4 regions of the Metaplanococcus flavidus genome follow, and region 2 is predicted to be linked to each of the others. Evidence: riboswitches for the same ligand, from Rfam matches in the RefSeq annotation. Region 2 holds a riboswitch; each other region holds the start of a gene.
What was found. A riboswitch is a leader RNA that binds a small molecule or an ion and turns the genes downstream of it on or off. The one in region 2 is predicted to bind thiamine pyrophosphate.

Region 1: it holds a riboswitch for thiamine pyrophosphate, as region 2 does, so the genes downstream of both, tenA (thiaminase II) here and ACFQ1X_RS14655 (lipoate--protein ligase family protein) in region 2, are expected to answer to the same signal.
Region 3: it holds a riboswitch for thiamine pyrophosphate, as region 2 does, so the genes downstream of both, thiT (energy-coupled thiamine transporter ThiT) here and ACFQ1X_RS14655 (lipoate--protein ligase family protein) in region 2, are expected to answer to the same signal.
Region 4: it holds a riboswitch for thiamine pyrophosphate, as region 2 does, so the genes downstream of both, ACFQ1X_RS16310 (YkoF family thiamine/hydroxymethylpyrimidine-binding protein) here and ACFQ1X_RS14655 (lipoate--protein ligase family protein) in region 2, are expected to answer to the same signal.

The regions. Positions count from the first base shown of each region.
Region 1 is NZ_JBHTKI010000012.1:129,781-133,413, reverse strand. Features, by position in the region: gene ACFQ1X_RS09580 (class F sortase) at 1-665, shown strand, start outside; gene ACFQ1X_RS09575 (hypothetical protein) at 866-1,072, shown strand; TPP riboswitch at 1,476-1,578, shown strand; gene tenA (thiaminase II) at 1,665-2,348, shown strand; gene thiM (hydroxyethylthiazole kinase) at 2,350-3,162, shown strand; gene thiD (bifunctional hydroxymethylpyrimidine kinase/phosphomethylpyrimidine kinase) at 3,138-3,633, shown strand, end outside.
Region 2 is NZ_JBHTKI010000022.1:227,474-231,106, reverse strand. Features, by position in the region: gene lipA (lipoyl synthase) at 1-819, opposite strand, end outside; gene ACFQ1X_RS14655 (lipoate--protein ligase family protein) at 825-1,652, opposite strand; TPP riboswitch at 1,756-1,856, opposite strand; gene ACFQ1X_RS14650 (biotin transporter BioY) at 2,334-2,903, opposite strand; TPP riboswitch at 3,037-3,137, shown strand; gene tenI (thiazole tautomerase TenI) at 3,247-3,633, shown strand, end outside.
Region 3 is NZ_JBHTKI010000009.1:40,119-43,751, forward strand. Features, by position in the region: gene ACFQ1X_RS08090 (tryptophan-rich sensory protein) at 1-127, shown strand, start outside; gene map (type I methionyl aminopeptidase) at 175-927, opposite strand; gene thiT (energy-coupled thiamine transporter ThiT) at 1,308-1,883, opposite strand; TPP riboswitch at 1,978-2,077, opposite strand; gene ACFQ1X_RS08105 (M20 family metallopeptidase) at 2,217-3,290, shown strand; gene ACFQ1X_RS08110 (hypothetical protein) at 3,360-3,506, shown strand; gene ACFQ1X_RS08115 (SGNH/GDSL hydrolase family protein) at 3,552-3,633, opposite strand, start outside.
Region 4 is NZ_JBHTKI010000051.1:12,249-15,881, forward strand. Features, by position in the region: gene ACFQ1X_RS16300 (M20/M25/M40 family metallo-hydrolase) at 1-689, opposite strand, end outside; gene ACFQ1X_RS16305 (IDEAL domain-containing protein) at 977-1,300, opposite strand; TPP riboswitch at 1,759-1,864, shown strand; gene ACFQ1X_RS16310 (YkoF family thiamine/hydroxymethylpyrimidine-binding protein) at 1,975-2,586, shown strand; gene ACFQ1X_RS16315 (ECF transporter S component) at 2,579-3,160, shown strand; gene ACFQ1X_RS16320 (ABC transporter ATP-binding protein) at 3,153-3,633, shown strand, end outside.

The DNA of each region.
Region 1 (3,633 bases), on a different contig from region 2:
ATATCCTGTTTCTTTTTACGACCCTCAGTGGAAACCCGATCCAAGCGACCAATAATTCACAAACGGAAATAGATCATGACTTTATACAAATAGAACAACGCTTTACACAGGAAATTGTGGTGCAGAAAAATACAGTAGAAGAAGAAGTTTTGGAAAAAGTCTCTTCCTTGAGTTCAACTTTCGCTGGTGAAGATAAAAGCATAGAAGAAAAACAAGTCGGCGTGACGCCGGTTCAGATTGAAATCCCAGCAATTGATGAAAAAGCGGAAATCATAGAAGTCGGCCAAACGCCGGAGGGCAATATGGAGGCGCCAGCTGATGTCCATACAATCGGGTGGTATGAGCCGGGAACGAAGCCTGGAAATAAGGGGAATGCAGTACTCGCTGGACATGTTGACGGTCTTTCGCAGCCTGGCACTTTCTTTAACTTAAAAAAATTAGAACCGGGCGATTTGATTCACGTTACCGGAACAGATGGTACAGAGTTGACGTTCACTGTAACGGACAAGCAAGCTTATGCACCGGAAGATGCTCCGTTGAATGACATTTTTGGTTCCAGCTCAAAACCGAAGTTGAATTTGATTACGTGCACTGGAACTTTTGATACTGAAAGCGGCCATTACGAAGAGCGGTTAGTCGTTTATGCTGAATTGACTGACTACTAGTCAAGAATGGCAAAAATAGAATGAACAAATGTAAAAGGGAGAGACCATAAAACGGTGGTCTCTTTTGTCTTTTGAGGTTTAGACAGTGACAAATAGCTGAACGTGAATGAATCACTTGTATTAAATTGCAGTATAATGAGGTTAAGAACGAAGAACTAGAGGCTGGTATGGCCAACTTTTTACTTTAGGGAGAATGTAAAATGATGTTGAAGTACTATAAAAAACGCTATGAAGTAATAATGCAGGGGAAGTATCCTGCCAACAGAAAAAAGATAATGTCAGCTAACCTGGCACATGAAATGGAAACGGCGTTTAACATACCTATGCAAAGTAACCCTGGATGGGAACAGGAAAATAAAGAGATTTTTGCACTCTATCGCCAGGTTTCTGTTAGTAGAAATTTTTGAAATCAGTTTTTTCAGCAAGTAATTTAAAGAAAGATAATTTAATAGCCTCACTTATCCTAAGGAAAGAAGCTCAAATACGAGCTTTTTTTCGTTAAATTGATATTTTGCGAACAATTAAAGTTCATGAAGAAGTAGCCTAATCCCGTTAAGTTACTATAATACTTCTGCAAATTTAATATTTGTTAATTTCAAAATTAAATTATGCCAATCGCAGTTAGCACATGAGCGATTACCGCAAATTCACATAATTTATATGCTAAAAATGATAAGCGAAAAATTTCCTTTTTGTTCTGACGGATTGGTAAGATGCTTGATTATCTGCGAAGGTGGTTTGCGCAGCATTCAAAAATAAATTTGTGATTTTTCAGACATTGTGATAATCTTTGGGGGAACAACTGAATACATGCACCACTGGGGGAGCCGGTTAACGGCTGAGACGAGCAACGCTCGGACCCTTGGAACCTGATCTGGATCATACCAGCGGAGGGAAGTGGGCGAGAGTATGCCGGATTTCTCTATTCCTATGCGTATAATTGCCGCTTTCCTTTACTGGAAAGCGGTATTTTATTTTGCCTGAAAGGGGATGGAGAAGATGAAATTAACACAGGAAATGCGACAGGAATGTGCTGGATTATGGCAGGCGAGTTTCGATCATCCGTTTGTGAAAGGGATTGCGGACGGCAGTTTACCGGTAGAGGTGTTCCGCTATTACGTCATGCAGGATGCCTATTACCTGACAAATTTTGCGAAGATGCAGGCGGTCGGCGCACTCAAGGCGCCGGACCTCGCGACAACCAAGAGTTTCGCGCATCATGCGGAGCAAACGTGCGCAGCAGAAATGGCGCTTCACGAATCGTTCATGGGGATGCTCGGAGTGACGGACGAAGATTGGCGGCAATTCGAACCGTCACCGGGTGCTTATGCCTATGTATCGCATATGTACCGCGCAATGGAAGGGGATCTGGCGGATGTGCTCGCGACGATTCTACCGTGTTACTGGCTTTATTATGAAATTGGGGAACGATTGAAAGATGCGGAGCCTGGCCATCCGATATACGACCGGTGGATCGAGACTTATGGTTCCGAGTGGTTTGGCGAACTGGTGCAGGAGCAGATCGGCCGGATGGATTCTTTGGCGGAAAGTTTGTCGGCGGAACGGCGGCAGGAGCTGAAGGACCGCTTCCGGCGGAGCAGTTATTACGAATGGAATTTCTGGCAGCAGGCGTGGACGATGGAAACCTGGGAATTGCCCGCGGCAATAAAGGCTGGTGTCTGACATGATCAATAAAATTCGAAATGAAAATCCCGTAATCCATTGCATCACCAATCATGTCGTATCGAACTTTCAGGCGAATGGATTATTGGCAATCGGCGCATCACCGATCATGGGCGAGGCACAAGAGGAAGTGGAAGAACTTGTCGCCATTTCACGCGCGTTGTCATTGAATATCGGAACCTTGAATAAAGACACGTTTAACAGCATGATGCTCGCCGGAAAAAGAGCGAATAAGGAAAAGATCCCGGTGATTCTGGATCCGGTGGGAGCAGGAGCGACCGCTTTTCGGAAAGAGGCCGTCCAAAAGATTTTAACGGAAATCGATGTCAGTGTGCTGCGCTGCAACGCGGGAGAACTAGCCGCAATTGGCGGCGTGGAATGGGCGTCAAAAGGCGTCGATGCCGGTGAAGGCAATATCGACCTGGATAAACTGGCGAAGCGAGTGGCAAAAGAATACAGCTTGGTGGTGGCAGTGACAGGCAAGACCGATATTGTGGCCGATGGTTCGCGGGTAGAGAAGATTACAGGCGGTGACCGTATGATGAGTTCAGTAACCGGCATGGGCTGCCTGCTCAGTGCTGTAACAGCCGCTTTCACGGCAGTGTCTCCTGAAGATCCTACAGCTGCGGCAATTGAAGCTCTCAAGTTTTACGGGGCGGCCGGTGAACAAGCTGCGGCAACTTCGGAAGGACCCGGCAGTTTCCGCGACACGTTCCTGGATGTTTTATTCGGCATGGAGATTGATGACGATGGCTTCGACTTTGAAAAAGGGGAAGGAGTAGATGTACTGTGGCAGCGATCAAACAGGTATTGACGATTGCCGGTTCGGATTCCGGCGGTGGAGCGGGCATACAAGCGGATATAAAGACTTTCCAGGAGCTCGGCGTTTTCGGTACATCGGCCATTACAGCGGTAACGGCGCAGAATACATGCGGCGTGCACGGCGTTTATCCGATGCCTGCCGCAGCGGTAAAAGCGCAAATCGATGCAATCGGAGCGGATTTTACCATTGCCGCTGTGAAAACGGGGATGCTCTTTGACGCTGAAATCATCGCTGAAACGGCAGCGGGAATCGAAAGACACGGCTGGCGTAATCTTGTCGTGGATCCGGTGATGATCGCAAAGGGAGGCGCAACTTTGATGCAGGAAGAAGCACTCCAGGCAATGCGGACATTACTATTGCCATTGGCGGCGGTCATCACACCGAATATCCCGGAAGCGGAAATGCTGAGCGGCATGGAAATCCATGATGCAACAGACAGGAAAAAAGCGGCCGAACAAATTC
Region 2 (3,633 bases):
AGCTTCGCAATGTTTAAAGCCTTTCTCGAGCGCGATTTTTTTCAATTCCGCAAATTCATCCGGATGGTAATATCGCTCCACATTTAAATGTTTACGGGTTGGCTGAAGATATTGGCCAAGCGTTAATATATTCACATTATGCTCAAGAAGGTCATCCATTGCCTGCAGGATCTCTTCCTTCGTTTCACCAAGCCCGACCATCAAGCTCGATTTTGTAGGGACATGTGGAGCAATTTCTTTCACACGTGCCAATAATTTTAGCGAACGATCATATGTCGCTTTTGCCCTTACCCTCTTCGTGAGGCGTCGGACTGTTTCGATATTGTGATTGAAAATATCCGGTTGGCTATCCATTAATGTATGCAGGCTTTCATAGTCGCCTTTCATATCCGAGGGCAGTATTTCTATCGTGGTACCAGGCATTCTTCTGCGGATTGCACGCACTGTTTCTGCAAATACTGCTGCACCGCCATCATTTAAATCGTCCCGTGCAACTGCTGTTACCACCACGTGCTTGAGCTCCATGATTTCCGTCGATTCCGCGACCCGTTCCGGCTCTCCCCAGTCAAGTTCATTTGGAATCCCTGTTTTTACTGCACAAAATCGACAAGCTCGTGTGCATGTATCGCCCAAAATCATAAATGTTGCAGTCCGCCGCTCACTCCAGCACTCGTGAATATTCGGACACTTTGCCTCTTCGCATACTGTATTCAATTTCTTCTCGCGCATCAGACTTTTCAAGTCGGTATAGGTTTTATTCGTATTTAATTTAACTTTCAGCCATTCAGGCTTACGGACGTAATCGTTTTTTTGGGTCATGGTGTTTACTCCCCTTTTCCTTCTCGTATGTAATTCCATTCCTCACTTGCGTACTTCTTCTCAAGTTCGTATACTTCGCTCAACAACTCGTTCGGCGGTTCAAATGCTTTTAATCGAATACCAAGTCCTTTTTCGAACCCAGCTCGAAAAGCAGTTTTTACTTCTTCTAAGTTCGCAGGCTTTGGCAGTAAATCATTGATAGCAACAGCCTTGGTGCGGAAGGCAGTACGAGCTTTTTCTTTCATACATTCATCCGGATAAACAAACAGTTCAAATAGCTTTCGTTCGTCCATATTTAAAGGAATAGAACCATGTTGAAGGATGACTCCTTTTTTGCGAGTTTGAGCGCTGCCGGCTGCTTTTTTCCCTTTTACGGTCAATTCATACCAGGACGGTTCCTCAAAGCATACAGCCGATCTAGATAACCTTTTTCTCACAGGATGTGCAAGTTCCGCTTCAACCCCCAAAAATCGGTACCCTTCTATTAATCCTTTGGATAGGATAAGATAAGCTTCTTTTACTGTCTTTGGCATAACTGGATGAGCTTCTGATATCAGGATACTGTAAGTAAGTTCTTGATCATGAAAGACTGCCTTTCCACCTGTTTGTCTGCGGACAAGCGGGATTCCATACTTTTCAGCATTTTCGATATCGATATTGTCTTTCACTTTTTGAAAGAAACCCACTGAGATACCAGCTGGCGACCAGCTATAAAATCGCAACACGGGCGGGATGTCTCCTCTACTATGCCAGTTCAGCAAAGCTTCATCCATGGCCATATTAAAGGCCGGCGTACCAGAACCTGAATCGATGTATAGCCATGTTTCGTTCATGTTCTTCTCCTCTCTGCTAGGCTAATGCCGATTGTTTTTCCTCGGTTTTTGCACAAAAAAACACCGCTCTCCATGAAAGGAAGCAGTGTATGCGGATTTTCTATTAGCATACGCGCCACTTCCCTACGCTGGCATGGTCCAGATCAGGTTCAAAGGGTTTGAGTAAATACTCATCTCAGTTAAATAACACCCCTAGTGATTATATTTAAGTTAACCTCAATGTATAGTTTGCAGAAATTGATGTCAAGTCGAAGTTGCAAGTTCCCAATCATAAAAATTCAGCCAGAATGATGCTTGAATATTTTTCTAGCGCTTGTTAGATCATTCTGGTTTTTGATTTAAAGCAATTGCCCCCTTTTTTTCTTGCCTTCAAAAATTTATTCAGATAATGCAGTACTATTTAATTGCATCAAAAATTCACAATATATCATGCTGGAATAAATAGGGTTTTATAAATAAAAACTTTCGTAAAATATACTTAAGTGAACAAACTATGCGTTACGTTAACTATTCATTGATTAATTTACACATAATTATTTTCCGTCTCTTCCTTTTTCTATTTATTCATTTACACAAGATATTTTACGCTCTCAGAAAGAGGGAAAGAAGAGTCGGAACAAAACCCTTCTTCTTTCTCTTTTTATGTATGTTGTATTCTTATTAAGGATTACAATAGCTAACCTAAAGTGCTTTTTTGTCTTCTAAATATAAAAGACCAGCGGATTTCAAACGATGTCTTACTGAGATTCCAATCCAAGCGGCAAGCACAGCTTTAATAAGGCCGACTAAAATGAATGGGACAAATCCACCCATTAATGCTCCGGTCCACGAAAGATTGGCGAAAATCTTCAACCAGGCAGTTCCCACAGTCAATACCATAAACATACCGATGACATTGGCAATTATGGCATTGATAAACGTAAAACTCGTTTTTTCGAGATAATAACCAATACTGAAAGCGGTCGGAATAAAACCGACTAGATATCCGCCGGTCGGTCCGAATAAGCTACCGAGTCCACCTGACATTTGAGCAAAAACAGGGATGCCAACTGCACCCAACCCCAAATAAACTACAACAGATAAAGTTCCGTATTTGGCCCCTAAAATTGTTGCGGCCAAACCGATTGCAAGTGTTTGTCCTGTGATCGGGACTAAAGGCAGTGGGATTGTCACCTGTGCCAGTATTCCGATGATTGCTGCAAATAAAGCTGTAATAATCATCATTCTCAATTTGAAATTAGATTCTGTCATTTTATCCTCCCTCAATTGTGTTAACCTTATTTAAATAAAGGTTAACTTATATGGTATCATAGTTCTTATAATGACTAGATAAATATTTCTAGAGGTGTTAGGCTGTTTGTAGATATACTAAAAAACTGAATAATTAAAGCACTAGGGGAGTCCATTAGACTGAGACGGATATAATCCGGACCCTTTGAACCTGATCTAGTTGAGACTAGCGTAGGGAAGTGGTTACTGTATGCTGTTTCTATTAGGGATACTATAAAACCACTCCGACGTCGGGGTGGTTCTTTTTATTTAGTAGCGTTGTTATCAGGCGTTGAATTTCAAGGCACCTATAAAGGAGGCAAAAATGAAAACAGGGGAACTGCATCTAATCTCTACGGGCAATCAAAGGACCGAGGAACTAGCAGACATTCTTAGTCAAATTCATCCTTATATAGATTTTATCCATCTGCGGGAAAAAGCGAGAAGTGCTAAAGATATATACCAATTGATCCAACTATTGATCGATAAAAAAGTTCCACGTTCAAAAATAGTTATGAATGACCGTATCGATGTGGCAATGGCTGCAAATATCAATTCCATTCAACTGGCTTCAAACTCATTGCCAGTCGAACTTGTAAAAAAAACGTTTCCGCATGTAAAAGCGGGGTGTTCTATCCACTCCGCTGAGGAAGCACGATTAGCAGAAAAAAATGGAGCTGATTTTTTATTTTTTGGCCATATCTATCCGACA
Region 3 (3,633 bases), on a different contig from region 2:
TGTTTTTGTCTGGGCATTCGTCGGCATCGCCGTCAAACATGGCCTTGATGAAATGCTCGTCACAACGGCCTCTTTATTCCTGAGCGGTGTGATCGTGACAGGCATTCTGCTGATAAAGAAAAATTAAGGATATTTTGCAAAATTAAAAGCCTGCACAAGTGCAGGCTTTTTTTTCTATTCCTCTAATTTAGTTAACAGGATCGGTTCCCCTTTTGTTACAAGGACCGTGTGTTCGATTTGCGCGACCAATGACTGGTCCGGTGTGATGAATGTCCAGCCATCACCCGATTCGATGATATGCTCGGCTTTCTGCGAAATGAAGGGCTCTACTGCAAGGACCATTCCTTCTTTCAGGATAGTCGTTTCCCATGCATCGTAATAATTGAGGATGTGCTGAGGCGCTTCATGCAATGATTTACCGATGCCATGGCCGGTAAGATTTTTGATCACGAACAACCCCTGATCTTTCGCTTCACGCTCAACCGCTTTGCCGATTCCATTCAATTTCGAACCGGCTTTGACTTTTGTCATCGCCCGGTCAAAGGCTCGTTCAGCTGCTTCACAAATTTTTTCCTTTTCAGGATGATTATCTCCGACGACAAATGATATTCCTGTATCAGAGAAATAGCCTTCCAATGATCCGGAAACATCAATGTTCACGATGTCGCCTTCCTGAATCACACGTTTTCCCGGAATGCCGTGAGCGACTTCCTCATTTACGCTGATGCACGTAAACCCAGGAAAATCGTATTCGGATTTCGGCCCTGATACACCGCCCAATTCCTCGAACAGGCGACCGCCAAGTTCATCAATTTCTTTCGTTGTTACTCCCGGTTTAGTCGCAGCTCTCATCTCCTCACGGATTTTCGCGACCATCTGTCCGGCTTTTTTCAGCATTTCAATATCTTTTTCATTAGTTGCAATCATTAAATACCCTTCTTTCAAGCTTTTCTATTAAAAAATTATAACATAAGAAAAGAAGACAATCATAAAGATAGCCTTCTAAAAGGTTGTCGAAAAACCCTCAACTTCTATAACCATTGCGTTCTAGACGGAAGCTTTCCGCGGGGAGCAGGCGGATGCCGACGAAGTGCAAGATCCACTCGGGCGAAGTGTAACGAGCCCGAGTTAGCTCAGCGCGAGCCAAGAGTTGGCCGAAGGTAATTCGGCCGAGTCTTTGCGACGAAGCTAGCGGAGCGATGCAGGAGCACGGGTTTTGGCAAGCGGAGCTGTTTTGCGCAATATCGGTTTATATTTTTCTTTCTTAACAAACTAAAAGAAGACTATCATAAGATAGCCTTCCACTTTTATTCTTTCACATCGACCAGTCTTGGCGCTGCAATAAACAGAATCGAACAGACAAACGCCGTCAGCAGAAATGCCGGAATCATATAAGTCGCATTGTATCCGAACGAATACAGATAAACATTGCCAGTGGCAAATTCACGGAAGAACCAGATTCCCACAATAACGTGGACAATATAGCGCAGGAATGCACCGATAAATGCACCGGCTATAATCCAGGAAACAGCTTTTCCTTTCAGGCCGTCCCGCAGATTCTTAAAATAAGCGGTTCTCATCATGCCCGCAAAGCCTACGCTTGCAAACGCCACAATATAATCCAGTGTCACCTGAGTAAATGCGAAACCGAATGATAAGGGAACGATATAAACTCGTCCTGTGACAACCTGCAGCAAGCCGACCGCCAGTCCAGTCAGGAGACCTGCGCCTATTCCTCTGCGAAACGCCATCAGCACGATCGGAATCATGACCAGACTGACAGATCCTCCCTGTGGCATGCTGAACGCAATAAAATCCAGTACATAGCCGAGTGCGCCGAAAATCGCAATTTCGAGCATCAGCAATAATTTTTTATTCCTCATAAAATCCTCCTATGTGTTTGCACATCACCAGAAGGGCCGCCAATAAAAACCACACAAAAAGCGGCGCCAGGATAGATCCTGACGCCGCGTAAGGGCAGGTTTCCATCCACATCCCTGCGCAAGTATTAACTTACAGGTTCAAAGGGTAAGAACGTTCTCGTTCACTCTCAGCAATTGCTCCCCTTGTGGTGTATACAGTTTTTTTGTTTCATCTGTATTGTAACGAACAAAAAGAAGGGATGCAAGTTCGTTTTACCTTAAGTCATTAGGGTATTGTGAAAGTAAATGTTTCAGAAAGGCGGTGGAGGCAGCGAATAGTGCTGCTGTATTTATATGATTGAATTATTGAAAGATCTGATTAAAATTAAAAGTGATACGAAAGAAGGCGCCAATGAAGCGCTCCAATTTTGCGCTCGGTGGCTCGAACAAAGAGGAGAAAGGGTCCAAATCCATGACAATAACGGATTTTTGATGCTGACTGCCTCTAAAGGACATGGCGATGAAAAACTGATCTGGAATGGTCACGTCGATGTCGTGCCAGGCCACGAAGACCAATTCAGCCCTATGGAAGAGCTTGGCCGTTTGTATGGGCGAGGTTCAGCGGATATGAAAGCTGGCGTGGCAGCAATGATGCAGGCATTCACCGAACTGGATGCGGAAAAATTGTCCCGGGAAGTTCAGCTCCATCTCGTAACCGATGAAGAAATTGGCGGACACAATACTTCAGAATGGCTTGTTTCCCAAGGGTACAGTGGAAATTTTGTCATCTGCGGCGAACCGACCGGCTTGAAAGTCGGTCTGCAGTCAAAAGGCATTTTGCATATGGATATGGTTTTCAAAGGCAAGCCGGCACATGGCAGCAGACCTTGGGAAGGCATAAACGCCATTGAACGGGCCATGAAATATCATATGGCCATGGCGGAACTCCCTTTTCGAAAAGAATCGACGGAATATTACGAGCAGCCTTCTGTAAATCTCGCAATCATCAAAGCTGGTGAACGCTATAATATGGTTCCGGAAATCTGTGAAATGTCATACGACATCCGCTTTATGCCCGGCCAGGATCCCCAGGAAATTACGCGCCAGATGGTCGAACTCGGCGAAACGCTCGATATCGATTTTGATTACAAATCGAGTTCTGCAACAACACCTGCGCTGACCACGACCGATGAAAACCCGTACATCAAAACCTTGGAGAAAAGTATACAAAGCACTACCGGAAACGATGCCATCCTGTTTGGCCAGCACGGTGCTGCGGATACCCGCTATTATGCTGCGGTGAATGGTGGCGAAGGTGCCATCGAATTTGGTCCGACAGGCGATGACTGGCACGGCAACGCGGAATACGTTGAAATTTCCAGTGTCCATGAATACAAAGATATTCTATTGGCCCATGCAATGACTTGAATAGCATGTTTAAATCATTCCTAAAACGGGAATTTATAAAATATCTTTAAAACGAATGGAGCGATTAACATGGCAGTAGGTAGATTGTTCAAATCAGCACTTAAATATGGTCCTATAGCTTATCCGATCATCCGGAAATTCATGAATAAAAAGAAATCCAAAGGAAATGCGCAGACCAATACAAACCAGTATAAAAACAATCAATCTAAAAAATAACCGAAAAATCCCACTCCCTAATTGAAGGGAGTGGGATTTTTTTGGCTAAATGATCGGTAATATTGTCCGGAGAGCCTGATAGCCTGACTGAAGATTCGGCATCAGAAGGGCTGCTGCATCATCTTCC
Region 4 (3,633 bases), on a different contig from region 2:
ACTTCCAATGAGTCTGCATGATTCACGAGTTTGCTTAGGACCCAGTCGCGAATGTCTTCTTCGTCTCCACTATCACCGTCGATTGATAGGCAGCTTTCGAGCTCCATCAGAAATGACTGCTTTTTCAATTCCTCAATATCCTTCTTCAGGTCTTCCGGAGAAAAGGTGCTTAATGCTTCAGCTGCATCGAGCAATTGGATTCGCGGCGCCCTTATACTAATGGAGTGATTTCGAACATGTACATTCGGCAATCCGATGACAGTCAGCACTTTAACAACGGTTGTTATATCCGTATCTCTGGTAAAGGAAATGCTAGGAAGCTTCTTTTCATGGCCATCGCAGCAACTTGTTGTCGACAGGCCCAATCGATTCAATTGGCGGATGATTCCTGCCATGTAGGTGTCGAAATTTTTGATGCCGGGAATGTCCACTCCGGGACCAAATTGCAGCATCTCGGTTCGGCCTCTATATGTGAAATCCACCGCACGAAGCCATCGTTCTTCATCAATATCTGTTTCTTCTATTTTCAACAAACCCTTGATCTTTGTGTAAGCCACAAAAAGCTCATCCAAGGTTTCTATCAAAAACATCATGTTCTCTTCCGTTTCTTTCCGGCAATCAAATCTTCCTTCTTCAATTTCCTCTACAAGAAATCCGTGGCGAATAAATAATCGGTTCAAGTTCTGCATGTGCATCCTCTCCCTTTCTGTTATTGCCTTAATTATAAAATAGGAGCTGTGACACGAATGTCACAGCTCCAGGGAGGTAGGATTTATTCAATTTCATCTCAATGACCTCTAGTTTGATCTCCTCCGGATAGAACCGCTTTTTTGAACCCATACAGAAAAACACCTCCAGTTTGTCGTTGTTACTACATACGACGTTGGGGGTGCTTTTTCCTTGTCTCATTTTATTGGGTCACTCTAATTAACCCGCAGCTCTTAAAAAAAATATATAATTTTTCATTTCAATTAGCTTACTTTACAGCCTGCTCTTTCCCATTCAACTCTGCAGTCAACTCTTTAAACCACTCTTTGTCACCAGTCTGCAAAGCCAGATCAATCAGATACTCAAGCTGCGCTGCATCTTTCGGTGCCGTTTGCTGCAAACTCTCAACCTGCTTGACTGCCAATGGAATCGTCATGCCAATAATTTCTTCATTATCGCTTTCGGCAACCGTTACATATACAGCGCCTTGCACCATGCTCATCGAATCAATAAATCCAATTACCATTTCACCTTTAATGGAAGTCCCTTTAACCCAATCAGTGGTTTTTAAAATTGTTTTCTCTTCATTCATATCAGAACACCTGCTTTTTAATTTATTTTATAGAAACTTGAAATTTATCTATGCTCTATTACCATCAATACCCTATTAAATGACTCTTACCCATTAAAGTGGGTAAATCGAATATTACTCTTCTATGGAAGAGAACTCAATATATATGCTCTGATTTCAGGATAAATGAATTAGTTATTTGCTGCTATGACATTTTTTATCTACATTTGTGTAAATGATTTTATAAATGATATGGAGCAAAACAGCGAAGAGTTGACCGAAGCCTGCGATGGTCAACTCTTTGCGACGAAGCAGCGCAGCGATGCAGGAGCACTTGTTTTCAACTTGTATAGCTAAAGCCCCCAGGCAAGCAAGCTGTTTTGCGGAATATCATCTGTCTAAATTATCCTTTACTTCCCTCCAACCTTCATTTACACTGAAGCCATCGGGACAACCCGAACACAAAAACCGCATACCGTTTTCTGCACTGGGGGTGCTTATTTTAGCTGAGATGCGAGCGAAAGCTCCGATCCCTTATGACTCGAACAGGTTAGGACCTGCGTGAGGAAGTGCGGTGACTTTCCGCAAAACGAAATCTTCAGGAGCGAATACCTCCTTTTAATTTGCATGGAACAGTGGCTGCATCTTCACGGATGCGGCCATTTTTGTGCAAATTTTTAAGGAGGAATTTTATTATGGAACCATTGCAATGCGGCACAAGCCCGATCGTCGGATTCCGCTTCACGCTCAATCCGATGTGCGGCGACTTCATCAAAATCATCAAAGGGGCGTTGAACGGAACGGACACCTCGAATGTCTGGATGGACACCGACGACGTCTCCAGCGTTATCCGCGGCAAACAGAACCACGTCTTCAACGTCGCAAAAGCACTGACTTTGCACGCGGCGAAAACGGGAGAACACGTGGCGTTAAACGGCACCTTCTCCATCGGTTGTCCGGGAGACACATCAGGTGATGTCTATCTCGATAAAGACGATGTTCTGCTGAACACGGATGATACGAAACAATATGTCTCTTCCCAGTTCGCGCTGTATCCGATGAACAACCCGGATTATATGAGCGTTATCTATAAAGAAGTCGAACGCGCTAAAGAACATGGTGTCTGGAATGACTCGATGCATTACGCCAGCGGTATCCACGGTGATATCCATGACGTCTTCGCGTTTTATGAAGAATCGTTTACTCATGCCCGCTCCGATCAGCATCGCCACCTCATCATGACGGTATCGATGAGCATCAATAGCCCGTCACACACGAATTCGGACGGAGGCAAAGCCAATGCTTAACACCTGGAAACTGAAGGAAATCGTCTTAATGTCGCTGTTCGGTGTCGTGTTCGGCATCGTCTATCTGTTATTCATCCATCTCGGCAATATCTGGGCCGGCCTGATTGGCCCCATCGCCTATGAATGGATGTTCGGTATCTGGTTCATCGTGTCGATCATCTGTATGCACATCATCCGCAAACCAGGTGCGGCAGTGATACCCGAAACGATGGCTGCTATCATCGAAGTCATGCTTGGCAACGCGGTCGGCCCCCGACTCATCCTGTCCGGCGTCATCCAGGGGCTTGGCGCCGAAGCGGCGTTTGCGGTCACACGTTACCGCCATTTCAATATATTCGTCTTTATGCTTGCCGGTATTGGCGCCGCTGTATTCAGTTTCATCTACGGTTATTTCGTTTCCGGCTATGCGGCACTGGATCCTTCTTTTGTAGCGCTGATGTTTACACTGCGTGTATTAAGCGGCGCGATCATTGCGGGGATCGGCGGCAAATACATCGGCGATGCGCTGCTCGCGACCGGTTCCCTGCGCGGTTACGCGATTGCCCAAACCCAGCCGCGTGATGCCAATGCCTAATAGCATCCTTTCCATGAAGGACGTCACCTTTCGCTATCCGGATGATCGGGAACCCACTCTGTCGTCGATGTCGTTTGGCATCGAACGCGGACAACGGGTCGCGATTTCCGGTCCGAGCGGCTCTGGCAAATCGACTTTGCTCTATTTAATGAACCGGCTATACCCGGAAAATTGCGATGGCATTGTGGCAGGTGAAATTCTTTTATTCGGCAAAGCTGCTGAATCTTATAGACCCGGTGAGATCAACCACCGCGTCGCCACCGTGTTCCAGGACCCCGATTCGCAGTTCTGTATGCCGACTGTAGAAGAAGAACTCGCATTCACTCTCGAAAACCTGAACACGCCAGCTAAAGAAATGGAAGAGCAGATTCGGGACGTTTTGGAAATGACCGGATTGTCCCACCTGAGCAATACCACCATTCAAACCCTGTCAGGCGGAATGAAACAACGCGTCGCAACCGCCTGCGCATTGA